Regions from separate parts of the Streptomyces sp. NPDC020801 genome, predicted to be linked through region 3. Evidence: riboswitches for the same ligand, from Rfam matches in the RefSeq annotation. Region 3 holds a riboswitch; each other region holds the start of a gene.
The links. Region 3 has a riboswitch for thiamine pyrophosphate ahead of ACH4UM_RS24460 (thiamine ABC transporter substrate binding subunit). Riboswitches for the same ligand answer to the same signal wherever they lie in the genome.
Positions count from the first base shown of each region.

Region 1: linked by a shared signal. The riboswitch ahead of thiO (glycine oxidase ThiO) and the one ahead of ACH4UM_RS24460 (thiamine ABC transporter substrate binding subunit) in region 3 are both predicted to bind thiamine pyrophosphate.
Region 2: linked by a shared signal. The riboswitch ahead of thiC (phosphomethylpyrimidine synthase ThiC) and the one ahead of ACH4UM_RS24460 (thiamine ABC transporter substrate binding subunit) in region 3 are both predicted to bind thiamine pyrophosphate.

Region 1 is NZ_JBIRST010000003.1:478,946-482,835, forward strand. Features, by position in the region: gene ACH4UM_RS09550 (NAD(P)/FAD-dependent oxidoreductase) at 1-1,219, opposite strand, end outside; gene ACH4UM_RS09555 (hypothetical protein) at 1,252-1,602, opposite strand; TPP riboswitch at 1,656-1,767, shown strand; gene thiO (glycine oxidase ThiO) at 1,765-2,979, shown strand; gene thiS (sulfur carrier protein ThiS) at 2,976-3,188, shown strand; gene ACH4UM_RS09570 (thiazole synthase) at 3,192-3,890, shown strand, end outside.
Region 2 is NZ_JBIRST010000006.1:155,024-158,913, reverse strand. Features, by position in the region: gene ACH4UM_RS14835 (YibE/F family protein) at 1-1,365, opposite strand, end outside; TPP riboswitch at 1,437-1,614, shown strand; gene thiC (phosphomethylpyrimidine synthase ThiC) at 1,607-3,412, shown strand; gene ACH4UM_RS14825 (hypothetical protein) at 3,637-3,890, opposite strand, start outside.
Region 3 is NZ_JBIRST010000012.1:55,456-59,345, reverse strand. Features, by position in the region: gene ACH4UM_RS24470 (PP2C family protein-serine/threonine phosphatase) at 1-342, opposite strand, end outside; gene rlmN (23S rRNA (adenine(2503)-C(2))-methyltransferase RlmN) at 649-1,755, shown strand; TPP riboswitch at 1,790-1,897, shown strand; gene ACH4UM_RS24460 (thiamine ABC transporter substrate binding subunit) at 1,983-3,098, shown strand; gene ACH4UM_RS24455 (ABC transporter permease) at 3,146-3,890, shown strand, end outside.

The DNA.
Region 1 (3,890 bases), on a different contig from region 3:
CCGCCTTCAGCGGCCGCGCCGGGTCCGCCAGCAGCTCCGCGGCCATCGGCGTGCCGGCCTCGATCAGCCGTCTGCCCTGCGCCAGGTCACGCGGCCGGCCGACCGCCAGCAGGGCGACCAGCCGGCCCTCGCGGAGCCAGCAGACCGTCCACGCCGGCCCCGAGGGGTCGCCGCGCCAGACGGCGGTGTCGGCGGACGGGTGGTGGCCGGCGTACTGCACGAAGCGGCCGAACTGCTCGGACCAGAAGTACGGCACCGGGTCGTAGACCGCGGACGCCTCACCCACGACGTTGGCGGCGACGGTGCGGGGACCCTGGAGCGCGTTGTCCCAGTGGTGGACCATCAGGCGCTCCCCGTACCTCCCCGAGGGGAAGGAGGCGCAGTCGCCGACCGCGTACACGTCCGCCGCCGAGGTGCGCAGGTGGTCGTCGGCCAGGACGTCGCCGTGCTCGCCCAGGTCGATGCCGGAGCCCGCCAGCCAGGCCGTCGCGGGGCGCGCCCCGATGCCGACCACGACGGCGCCCGCGGGCAGCCGCGTGCCGTCGTCGAGCACCACCGCGCCGGGCTCGACGCGCTCCACGCGCGCGTGCGTGCGCAGCTCGATGCCGCTGTCGGCGTACCAGGCGGTCATCGGCGCGGCCACCTCGGCCGGCAGCGCCCCCGCCAGCGGCCGGTCCGCGGCCTCCACGACCGTCACCGCGCAGCCCGCCTCGCGCGCGGCGGTGGCGAACTCGGCGCCGATCCACCCGGCCCCGACGACCACGATGTCGTGCTGCCCGGCGAGTACCGGCCGCAGCCGTTCGGCGTCGTCCAGGGTGCGCAGCAGGTGCACGCCCGGGACGCCCTCGGTGCCGGGCAGCCGGATCGGTTCTGCACCGGTGGCCAGGACCAGGACGTCGTACGGCACCGGCCCGGCGGGGGTGTCCAGCACATGGGTGTCGGTGCGCACGGCCAGGGCCTCGCAGCCGAGCCGCAGTTCGAGGCCGAGCGCCTCGAAGTCGACGTCGAAGGCGGAGCCCTCGGCCTTGCCGAGCAGAACGGCCTTGGACAGCGGCGGCCGGTCGTAGGGCTGGTGGGGTTCGGCCCCGATCAGTGTCACGGTGCCGGTGAAGCCCTGCTCGCGCAGGGCGACCGCGGTCTGCACGCCGGCCATGCCCGCGCCCACGACGACCACGCGCCGCGGCTGTGACGTGCCCTGTTCCTGCGTCTGGTCGCTCACCTGATCACCATAGTCAACTGACAAATCGTCAGTCAGGGGGCGTGCGGGGTGACCTGCTCCACAACACTCGTTCCGTTGCCCGGCCGCGACTCCCACTGCCAGGTCTCCTCCAACCGCACCCTGCCGTCGGACAGTTCGGCCACCGTCGACACGCAGTGCCCGGAGGACGTCGTCCCGTCGTGCCCCAGCTGGACGTACCGGAAGTCGAGGCGGTCACCTTCCCGGGTACCCACCAGATGGCCCCGTACGACGTCGCCACCCGCGTACTCGGCCCAGATCTCCCCGTCCTTCTCGTGGTACGTGAACCGGGTGCGCGTGCCCACCTGGCCCGGGGCCTGGTCGGCGACGGGGCTCAGGACGAGTCCGTCCAGCGAGCGGGGCATGGCGGGAGGCTCCCTTACGGGTTCGATGCTCTGCGGGCTAGGGTGGCCACCGTACAAGCACTCGCGGGAGCCCGGACGCACCGGGCTGAGAGGGAGGCTGGCGGCCTCCGACCGTACGAACCTGATCCGGGTCATGCCGGCGAAGGGAGGGGCTGGACGCCCATGTCGTCTTCACGTACGTCAGACGTCCTGGTCATCGGGGGCGGGATCATCGGGCTGGTGACGGCCTGGCGCGCGGCGCAGCGCGGGTTCGTCACCGCCGTGGCGGACCCCGAGCCGGGCGGCGGGGCCGCGCAGGTGGCGGCCGGGATGCTCGCCGCGGTCACCGAACTGCACTACGGCGAGCAGACCCTGCTCGGGCTGAACCTGGCCTCGGCCCGCCGCTATCCGGACTTCGCGGCCGAGCTGACCGAGCTGACCGGCCACGACCTCGGCTACCGCAGATGCGGCACGCTCGCCGTGGCGCTGGACGCCGACGACCGGGCCCATCTGCGCGAACTGCACGCGCTGCACCGCCAGTCGGGCCTGGACTCCGAGTGGCTGTCCGGCCGGGACTGCCGGCGCCTCGAGCCGATGCTCGCGCCGGGCGTGCGCGGCGGGCTCCGGGTCGACGGGGACGACCAGATCGATCCCCGGCTGCTGGCCGGGGCGCTGGTGGCCGCGTGTGAACGGGCCGGGGTGGTCTTCCACCGCGGCTGGGCCGAGTCGCTCGTCGTGGCCCGCGACCGGGCCGCGGGCTGTGTGCTGCGCGACGGCACCGAGCTGGGCGCGGGGCAGGTGGTGCTCGCGGCGGGAAGTCTGAGCGGGCAGCTCACGGGTGTGCCGGACGAGGTGCTGCCGCCGGTGCGGCCGGTGAAGGGCCAGGTCCTGCGGCTGACCGTGCCCAGGCGGTCCGCGCCGTTCCTGAACCGGACCGTGCGGGCCGTGGTGCGCGGCAGCCATGTCTATCTGGTGCCACGGCTCAGCGGCGAGCTGGTGGTCGGGGCCACCAGCGAGGAGCTGGGCTGGGACACGACGGTGACCGCGGGCGGGGTGTACGAACTGCTGCGCGACGCGCACGAGCTGGTCCCGGGGATCACCGAGCTGCCGCTTACGGAGACCCGCGCGGGACTGCGCCCCGGCTCCCCCGACAACGCGCCGCTGCTCGGCCCGACCGAGCTGGACGGGCTGCTGCTGGCAACCGGGCACTACCGCAACGGAGTGCTGCTCACACCGGTCACCGGCGACGCGATGGCGCACGCGCTGACCACCGGCGAACTGCCCGAGGAGGCCCGCCCCTTCACCCCACGGCGCTTCCGTGCCGCCACCGCACTCACGGAGCGTACGGAGCTCACCGAACACACGGCACACCCGGCACGCACGGAGCAGCCCGCATGAACGTCTCCGTCACCATCTCGGTCAACGGGGAGCCCCTCCGGATCGCGCCGGGCACGGCCCTCGACACCGTCGTACAGACCCTGACCGCGGCGCCCTCCGGGGTGGCCGCCGCCCTCAACGAGACCGTCGTCCCGCGCACGCGGTGGTCGTCCACGGCCCTGGCCGAGGGCGACCGCGTCGAAGTGCTGACCGCCGTCCAAGGAGGCTGACCCATGGCCGACGATCCCTTCGTCCTCGGTGGTACGTCCTTCTCGTCCCGGCTGATCATGGGGACGGGCGGCGCGCCCAGCCTGGAGGTGCTGGAGCGGGCGCTGGCGGCCTCCGGCACCGAGCTGACCACGGTCGCGATGCGCCGGGTGGACCCCTCGGTGCACGGCTCCGTGCTGTCGGTGCTGGAGAGGCTGGGCATCCGGGTGCTGCCCAACACGGCCGGGTGCTTCACCGCCGGTGAGGCCGTCCTCACGGCCCGGCTGGCACGTGAGGCGCTCGGCACGGACCTGGTCAAGCTGGAGGTCATCGCCGACGAGCGCACCCTGCTGCCGGACCCGATCGAGTTGCTGGACGCGGCCGAGACGCTGGTCGACGACGGTTTCACGGTGCTGCCGTACACGAACGACGACCCGGTGCTGGCCCGCCGGCTCGAGGACGTCGGCTGCGCCGCGATCATGCCGCTGGGCTCGCCGATCGGCTCCGGGCTCGGCATCCGCAACCCGCACAACTTCCAGCTGATCGTCGAGCACGCGCGCGTGCCGGTGATCCTGGACGCGGGGGCGGGTACGGCCTCGGACGTGGCGCTGGCCATGGAGCTGGGGTGCGCGGGCGTGATGCTGGCCTCGGCGGTGACCCGGGCGCAGGAACCGCAGCTCATGGCCGAGGCGATGCGGCACGCGGTGGAGGCCGGCCGGCTGGCC
Region 2 (3,890 bases), on a different contig from region 3:
TACGATCTCCTCCGCGACGAGTTCGCTGTTGGCGACAGTCGTCACGCTGCTCTGCGCGATGGAGAACAACAGCAGCAGCGGAAGCGCGGCGCCCGCGTACGCGAGGACGAGGGTGTTGACGACGGAGGCGATGTGGTCGCGTCCGATGCGGATGCCGGCGCGGTACAGCCCGCGCCAGCCCATGGCCGGATTGGCCTCGTGCAGTTCCCAGACCGCAGACGTCTGCGTCACCGTCACGTCGTCGAGGACACCCAGCGAGCCGATGATGACTCCGGCGAGCAGCAGACCACTCATGTCGATCGACGGATACAGGCCATGGATCAGGCCGGTGCTGTCATCGGTGTTGCCGGTCAGCGCGGCCCACTCGATGAACAGCGAGCCCAGAACGCCGATCAGCACCAGTGAGATGAGCGTGCCGAGCACCGCCACGGATGTGCGGGCGGACAGGCCATGACACATGTACAGGGCGATCAGCATGATGGCGCTCGAGCCCACCACCGCCACTACCAGTGGGTTCGAGCCCTGCAGGATCGCGGGCAGGACGAAGAGGTCCAGCACCAGGAAGCTGATGGCCAACGCGATCAGAGCCATGACGCCGCGCATCCGCCCGACGACCACGACGGCGAGTGCGAAGATGCCGGCCAGCAGCGCCACCGGGAAACGCCGGTTGACGTCGGTGACCGAGTACTGCAGATCCTTGGGGGCGGAGGGCTCGTAGGCGACCACGACCTTCTCGCCCTGGTGCAACTGCCTTGACTGGTCCGGCTGCACGATCTCGGTGAACGTACGGCCCTTGCCCTTGCCGGTGTCCACCCGGATCGTGGCCTTCTTGCAGCTGCCCGAAGCCTTCGCCTGCGCGGAGGAGCCCTCGGCGGTGGAGGTGTCGCCGATGGGCGTGCCTCCCGAGGCGTTCACCGACTTGCAGCTCACCTGGACCACCTTGGCGACCGTGGCCTGCTGCGTCTGCCGGTCGAAGCCCACACCGGTGCGCTCGCGCGAGGGGGCGCCGCCGGGCCACAGTACGGCCAGGCCGACCAGCACAACCGCGGCGAACGGGATCAGGATCGCCGCGATGACCTTGCGGAGGTGCTTGGAGACGGGGGTGGCGGGCCCGTGGCCATGGCTGTGCGAGTGTCCGTGACCGCCCCCGGCCCCCGGTGCGTGCCCGTGCGCGAGCCCGTCTCCAGTCCCCGGTCCGTGCCCGTGCGGGTGCGCGGGCACGGCATCGGTCTCGGGGCCGTGCCCGCCCTCCGGGCCGTAGCCGTGCTCTCGACCGTATGCCTGGCCCTGCCCTTCGCCGTGCCAGGAGCCTTGTCCGTGGCGCGGGTCGGGAGGTGGATGGGGGAACTGCTGGGTCGTGCTCACCGCCAGATCATCGCAACAACGGCAGAGGCCCACTGTTCACCGCGCCACAAATGACGCTAGCGTGGAGACACCTTTGCACACGCGGGAGCTCGGAGCACCGGGCTGAGAGGGCGCTGACCTCCGTCTTTGCGATGTTTCACGTGGAACGAGTGGTGTCTCACATGAAACGCCGACAGACGGGAACCGCTGCGTCGACCGCCGAACCTGTTACCGGGTAATGCCGGCGTAGGGAGTAGGTCTCATGACCAACAAGGACGCACGCACGCCTGCCTCCACGCAGATCTCCAGCGACGGGGAGCACACCGCTCCCAGCGGGGAGGCCGGGAAGTCCATCGGCTGGCACAAGGCGTACGTCGAGGGTTCACGCCCCGATCTGCGCGTGCCGGTCCGTCAGGTGCACCTCACCAACGGGCAGTCGGTCACGCTGTACGACACATCGGGCCCGTACACCGATCCACTCGTCGACACCGATGTCCGCAGGGGCCTGTCGCCGCTGCGGGAGAACTGGATCATCTCCCGTGGCGACACCGGGGAGTACGCGGGCCGTCCCGTGCGTCCCGAGGACGACGGCGTCAAGCACACCTCGCCGCGCGGGGGCCTGCGCAATCTCGACGCGGTCTTCCCGGGACGGCCGCGCCAGCCGCGCCGTGGCCGTGAGGGCCAGGCGGTGACCCAGCTGGCGTACGCACGCCGCGGCGAGATCACTCCGGAGATGGAGTTCGTGGCGATCCGGGAGAACGTTTCTCCCGAGGTCGTCCGTGAGGAGATCGCGGCGGGCCGCGCGGTGCTGCCCGCCAACGTCAACCATCCGGAGATCGAGCCGATGATCATCGGCAAGCGGTTCCTGGTGAAGGTCAACGCCAACATCGGCAACTCCGCGGTGACGTCATCCATCGAGGAGGAGGTCGAGAAGATGACCTGGGCGACCCGCTGGGGCGCCGACACGGTCATGGACCTGTCCACCGGTCGCAACATCCACACCACCCGCGAGTGGGTGCTGCGCAACTCCCCCGTGCCCATCGGCACGGTGCCGCTCTACCAGGCCCTGGAGAAGGTCGACGGCCGGGCCGAGGAGCTGACCTGGGAGATCTACAAGGACACGGTCATCGAGCAGGCCGAGCAGGGCGTGGACTACATGACCGTCCATGCCGGCGTGCGTCTGGCGTACGTGCCGTTGACCGCGAACCGCAAGACCGGCATCGTCTCGCGCGGCGGCTCGATCATGGCGGCCTGGTGCCTCGCGCACCACAGGGAGTCGTTCCTCTACGAGAACTTCGAGGAGCTCTGCGAGATCCTCGCCGCCTACGACGTCACGTACTCCCTCGGCGACGGCCTCAGGCCCGGCTCCATCGCGGACGCCAACGACGAGGCGCAGTTCGCGGAGTTGCGCACGCTCGGGGAACTCAACGCGATCGCCAAGCGTTTCAACGTACAGACCATGATCGAGGGCCCGGGACACGTCCCGATGCACAAGATCAAGGAGAACATCGACCTTCAGCAGGAGATCTGCGATGAAGCTCCGTTCTATACGCTCGGCCCGCTGACGACGGACGTCGCGCCGGCGTACGACCACATCACCTCCGGCATCGGTGCCGCGATGATCGCCTGGTGGGGCACGGCGATGCTCTGCTACGTCACGCCCAAGGAGCACCTGGGCCTGCCCAACCGGGACGACGTCAAGACCGGCGTCATCACCTACAAGATCGCAGCCCATGCGGCCGACCTCGCCAAGGGGCACCCTGGTGCCCAGGACTGGGACGACGCGCTGTCCGACGCCCGCTTCGAGTTCCGGTGGGAGGACCAGTTCAACCTCGCCCTCGACCCGGACACGGCACGGGAGTTCCACGACGAGACGCTTCCGGCGGAACCCGCCAAGACCGCCCACTTCTGCTCGATGTGCGGGCCGAAGTTCTGTTCGATGAAGATCTCGCAGGACATCCGGCGTGAGCACGGCACCACACAGACCGAGGTCGAGGAGGGCATGGCGCAGAAGTCGAAGGAGTTCGCCGCCGCGGGCAACCGGGTGTACCTGCCGATCGCGGACTGACTCTTGCCCGGCCATCCGGCCATCCGGCGCTCCGTGAGGTCCGCGCCCGCTTCCCGGACGGTCCCGGGGGCAGGCGAGCCTTCCGGGGTGGCGAGGCGGGACGGTGGGGCGGCGACCGGGCGGGACGCTCATGGCATGTGGGCGTCCCGGCGGCCCCGGCCGTCGTCCGCAGGGACGGGACGGGTGCCCCGGGTTGCGCGGCCCCTGCGGGCGCGGCGGGCGGCTCACTCCGGCTGGTGTTCCGGTCCTCCGAAGTCCGGGCTGGTGAAGTCCGGGCTGCTGTAGCTCGGGCGGCGGCTCGGGACTCCGTCGTCGGGGCTGCTGAACCCGGGCCGGTCGTACCCGAGTTGCGGCATGCGGCTGGTCGGTGCCGACGGGGCCCCGCGGTGGAGTGCGGCTGGGTCGGGGTCGGCGAGCGCCTCGCGCAGAAACGGCAGGATCCCGCGTTCGAGCAGGGCGTCGTGCCAGGCCTCCCGGG
Region 3 (3,890 bases):
CCGGCGCACCCGCACCGCCCCCGCCGCGACCGCGGCCACGCTGATCAGCACGATGGTGCCGATCTGCACCGGGAAGTTCGCGCTGTCCAGCTGCTGGTTCACGACAGCGGCCAGGATCACGCAGGGCACCGTCACTGCGAACACCGCGAGGACGCCGACCGGACCGCAGAAGACGGCCGCGAACGTGGGAGCCGCCACCATCAGAGGACCCAGGCGGATGGCCGGCGGTGTCAGCAGATCCACCACCAGCAGGATCACCGGGAACAGTGACAGCGCCACCACCCGGCTCACCGGACCCGGCCGGTCGCCGACGCGTGACAGCCAGCCGACCACATCTGGCACTCCGACCACCTCCGGCCCCCGCGTCCCTGTCACCCGCGCGTCATCCCTTCAGGGCCCCCTCAGGGAACGGCCTGTTCCCACCACACGGCAACGGCCTGATTGGCCCCTCATTGGGTCGATTATCCCAACATGCTCCCCTTCGTGGCTCGACAGCCCTGCGGATGCACGCCGACCACGGATGGGCCGGCGACCGCGGATGCACGCCGACCACGGCTGCCCGGCGACCACGGCTGCCCGGCGACCGCGGCCGGAGGCGACCGCGGGCCGGGAATGATCAGACCGCGCGTCTGCGACACTGGTAGCACCATGCCCAAGCCCGGAGAACTCACTTTCGTCGCCCCGCGCGGAGCCAAGAAGCCGCCGCGGCATCTTGCCGATCTCTCGCCTGCCGAGCGCAAGGAGGCGGTCGCCGCGATCGGGGAGAAGCCGTTTCGTGCCAAGCAGCTCTCGCAGCACTACTTCGCGCGGTACGCGCACGACCCGGAGCAGTGGACCGACATCCCCGCCGGATCGCGCGCCAGGCTGCGCGAGGCCCTGCTGCCGGAGCTGATGACGGTCGTCCGGCATCTGTCGACCGACCAGGGCACCACGCGCAAGACGCTGTGGCGGCTGTTCGACGGCACGCTCGTCGAGTCGGTGCTGATGCGCTACCCGGACCGGGTGACCATGTGCATCAGCTCGCAAGCGGGCTGTGGCATGAACTGCCCGTTCTGCGCCACCGGGCAGGCCGGCCTCGACCGGAACCTGTCGACCGCCGAGATCGTGCACCAGATCGTGGACGGGATGCGGGCGCTGCGCGACGGCGAGGTCCCGGGTGGTCCGGCCCGGCTGTCCAACATCGTGTTCATGGGCATGGGCGAACCGCTCGCCAACTACAACCGGGTCGTCGGTGCCGTCCGCGCCCTGACCGACCCCGAGCCGGACGGGCTCGGGCTGTCCCAGCGCGGGATCACCGTCTCGACGGTGGGTCTGGTCCCGGCGATCCACCGGCTCGCCGACGAGGGCCTCAAGTGCCGGCTCGCCATCTCCCTGCACGCGCCGGACGACGAGCTGCGCGACACCCTCGTACCGGTCAACACGCGGTGGAAGGTACGGGAGGTCCTGGACGCCGGGTTCGAGTACACCGTGAAGTCGGGGCGCCGGCTGTCCATCGAGTACGCGCTGATCCGGGACATCAACGACCAGGCCTGGCGCGGCGACCGGCTCGGCCGGCTGCTCAAGGGCAGGCCCGTGCATGTCAACCTGATCCCGCTCAACCCGACGCCCGGCTCCAAGTGGACCGCCTCCCGGCCCGAGGACGAGAAGGCGTTCGTCGAGGCGATCGCCGCCCACGGGGTGCCGGTGACCGTCCGGGACACCCGCGGGCAGGAGATCGACGGTGCGTGCGGACAGCTGGCTGCCACCGAGCGATAGCCGGGCGGTAGTCTGATCCCGTCAGTACATCCACATATTCCGACAGGGGAGCGCCACAGCGCTGAGAGTGCGGCAACCGGGCCGCAGACCCTCTGAACCTCGCCCAGGTCATTCTGGGTAGGAAGTTCGGTCATCACTCGAGCTGTTGCGCCCTGCCCGGGCATCCCGCGCGGATGATCCCGGGCAGGGCCGCGTCTCTTCCTGGTCAACCCCAGGAGGAAAATCCAGTGCACACCAAGACGTTCGTCGCCGCGGCGGTCGGACTTGGCCTGGTCACGCTGTCCGCGTGCGGGTCGTCGGGCGGAGGCGGGAGCGACTCGCCGTCCGCCGGCCCCAGGACGGTGACCCTCGTCAGCCACGACTCGTGGGCCGCCTCCAAGAGCGTCATCTCGGCCTTCGAGAAGAGTTCCGGCTACACCGTCAAGGTCCTCGAGGACGGCGACGCGGGCCAGGCCGTCAACAAGGCCGTCCTCACCAAGGACAACCCGCAGGGCGACGTCTTCTTCGGCGTCGACAACACGCTGCTGTCCCGGGCCCTGGACAACGGGCTGTTCCAGCCGTACGAGGCCAAGGGCCTCGGCCAGGTCGGGTCCGCCTACCAACTCGACAAGGACAAGCACCGGGTCACGCCGGTCGACTACGGCGACATCTGCGTCAACTACGACAAGAAGTACTTCGCCGACCACGGGCTCACCCCGCCGGCCTCCTTCGACGACCTGGTCAAGCCGCAGTACAAGAACCTCCTCGTCACCGAGAACGCCGCCACCTCCTCGCCCGGCCTCGGCTTCCTGCTCGGCACCGCCGCGAAGTACGGCGATGGGGGTACCTCCCGGGGCGGAGCCGCTGGGGGAGGCTGGCAGGGCTACTGGAAGAAGCTCAAGGACAACGGCGTCAAGGTGGTCGACGGCTGGGAGCAGGCCTACAACCAGGAGTTCTCCGGCTCCGCCGGCGGCAGGAAGGCCAAGGGCGACCGGCCCCTCGTCGTCTCGTACGCCTCCTCGCCGCCCGCCGAGGTCATCTACGCCGAGCCGCAGCCGAAGACCGCGCCGACCGGGGTCGCGGGCGGCACCTGCTTCCGCCAGATCGAGTTCGCCGGGCTGCTCCGCAACGCGAAGAACACCAAGGGCGGCAAGGCGTTCATCGACTTCCTGATCTCCAAGCGGTTCCAGGAGGACATGCCGCTCAACATGTTCGTCTACCCGGTGGTCACGGGCGCCGCGGTGCCCGCCGAGTTCACCAAGTACGGCCCGCCGGCCCAGAACTCCGAGACCATGGCGCCCGGCAAGATCGCCGCCAGCCGTGACCAGTGGGTCAAGTCGTGGACCTCACTCGTACTGAAGTAGTACGCCGGCCCCATAGCCGCACGGGGAACGCGGCGAGGCTCGGCCTGATGGCCGTGCCCGTCGCGTTCTTCGCGGTCTTCTTCGCCTACCCCGTGGCCGCGATCGTCCGGCGCGGTCTGAAGGCGGGCGGGACCTGGCAGTTCGGCCGGATCGCGGAGGTCGTCGCCCAGCCCGACATCCGGCACGTGCTGTGGTTCACCACCTGGCAGGCGCTCGCCTCCACCGCGCTCACGCTGCTGATCGCCCTGCCCGCCGCCTACGTCTTCGCCCGCTTCGACTTCCCCGGCCGGCAGGTCCTGCGGGCGGTCGTCACCGTGCCGTTCGTGCTGCCCACGGTCGTGGTCGGTACCGCGTTCCTCGCCCTCGTCGGCCGCGGCGGCCTTCTCGACGAGCTGTGGGGCCTGCGGCTGGACACCACGGTGTGGGCCATCCTCCTCGCCCATGTCTTCTTCAACTACGCGGTCGTCGTACGCACCGTCGGCGGGCTGTGGGCACAGCTCGACCCGCGGCAGGAGGAGGCCGCGCGGATGCTCGGCGCCTCGCCGCTGACTGCCTGGCGCAGGGTCACCCTGCCCGCCCTCGCCCCCGCGGTCGCCGCCGCCGCGCTCATGGTCTTCCTGTTCACCTTCACCTCCTTCGGCGTGGTGCAGATCCTCGGCGGCCCCACCTTCTCCACCCTGGAGGTGGAGATCTACCGGCAGACGTCCGAGATCTTCGACCTGTCCACCGCCGCCGTCCTGACGATCGTCCAGTTCCTGGCGGTGGGCGTGATCCTCGCCGTGCACGCCTGGA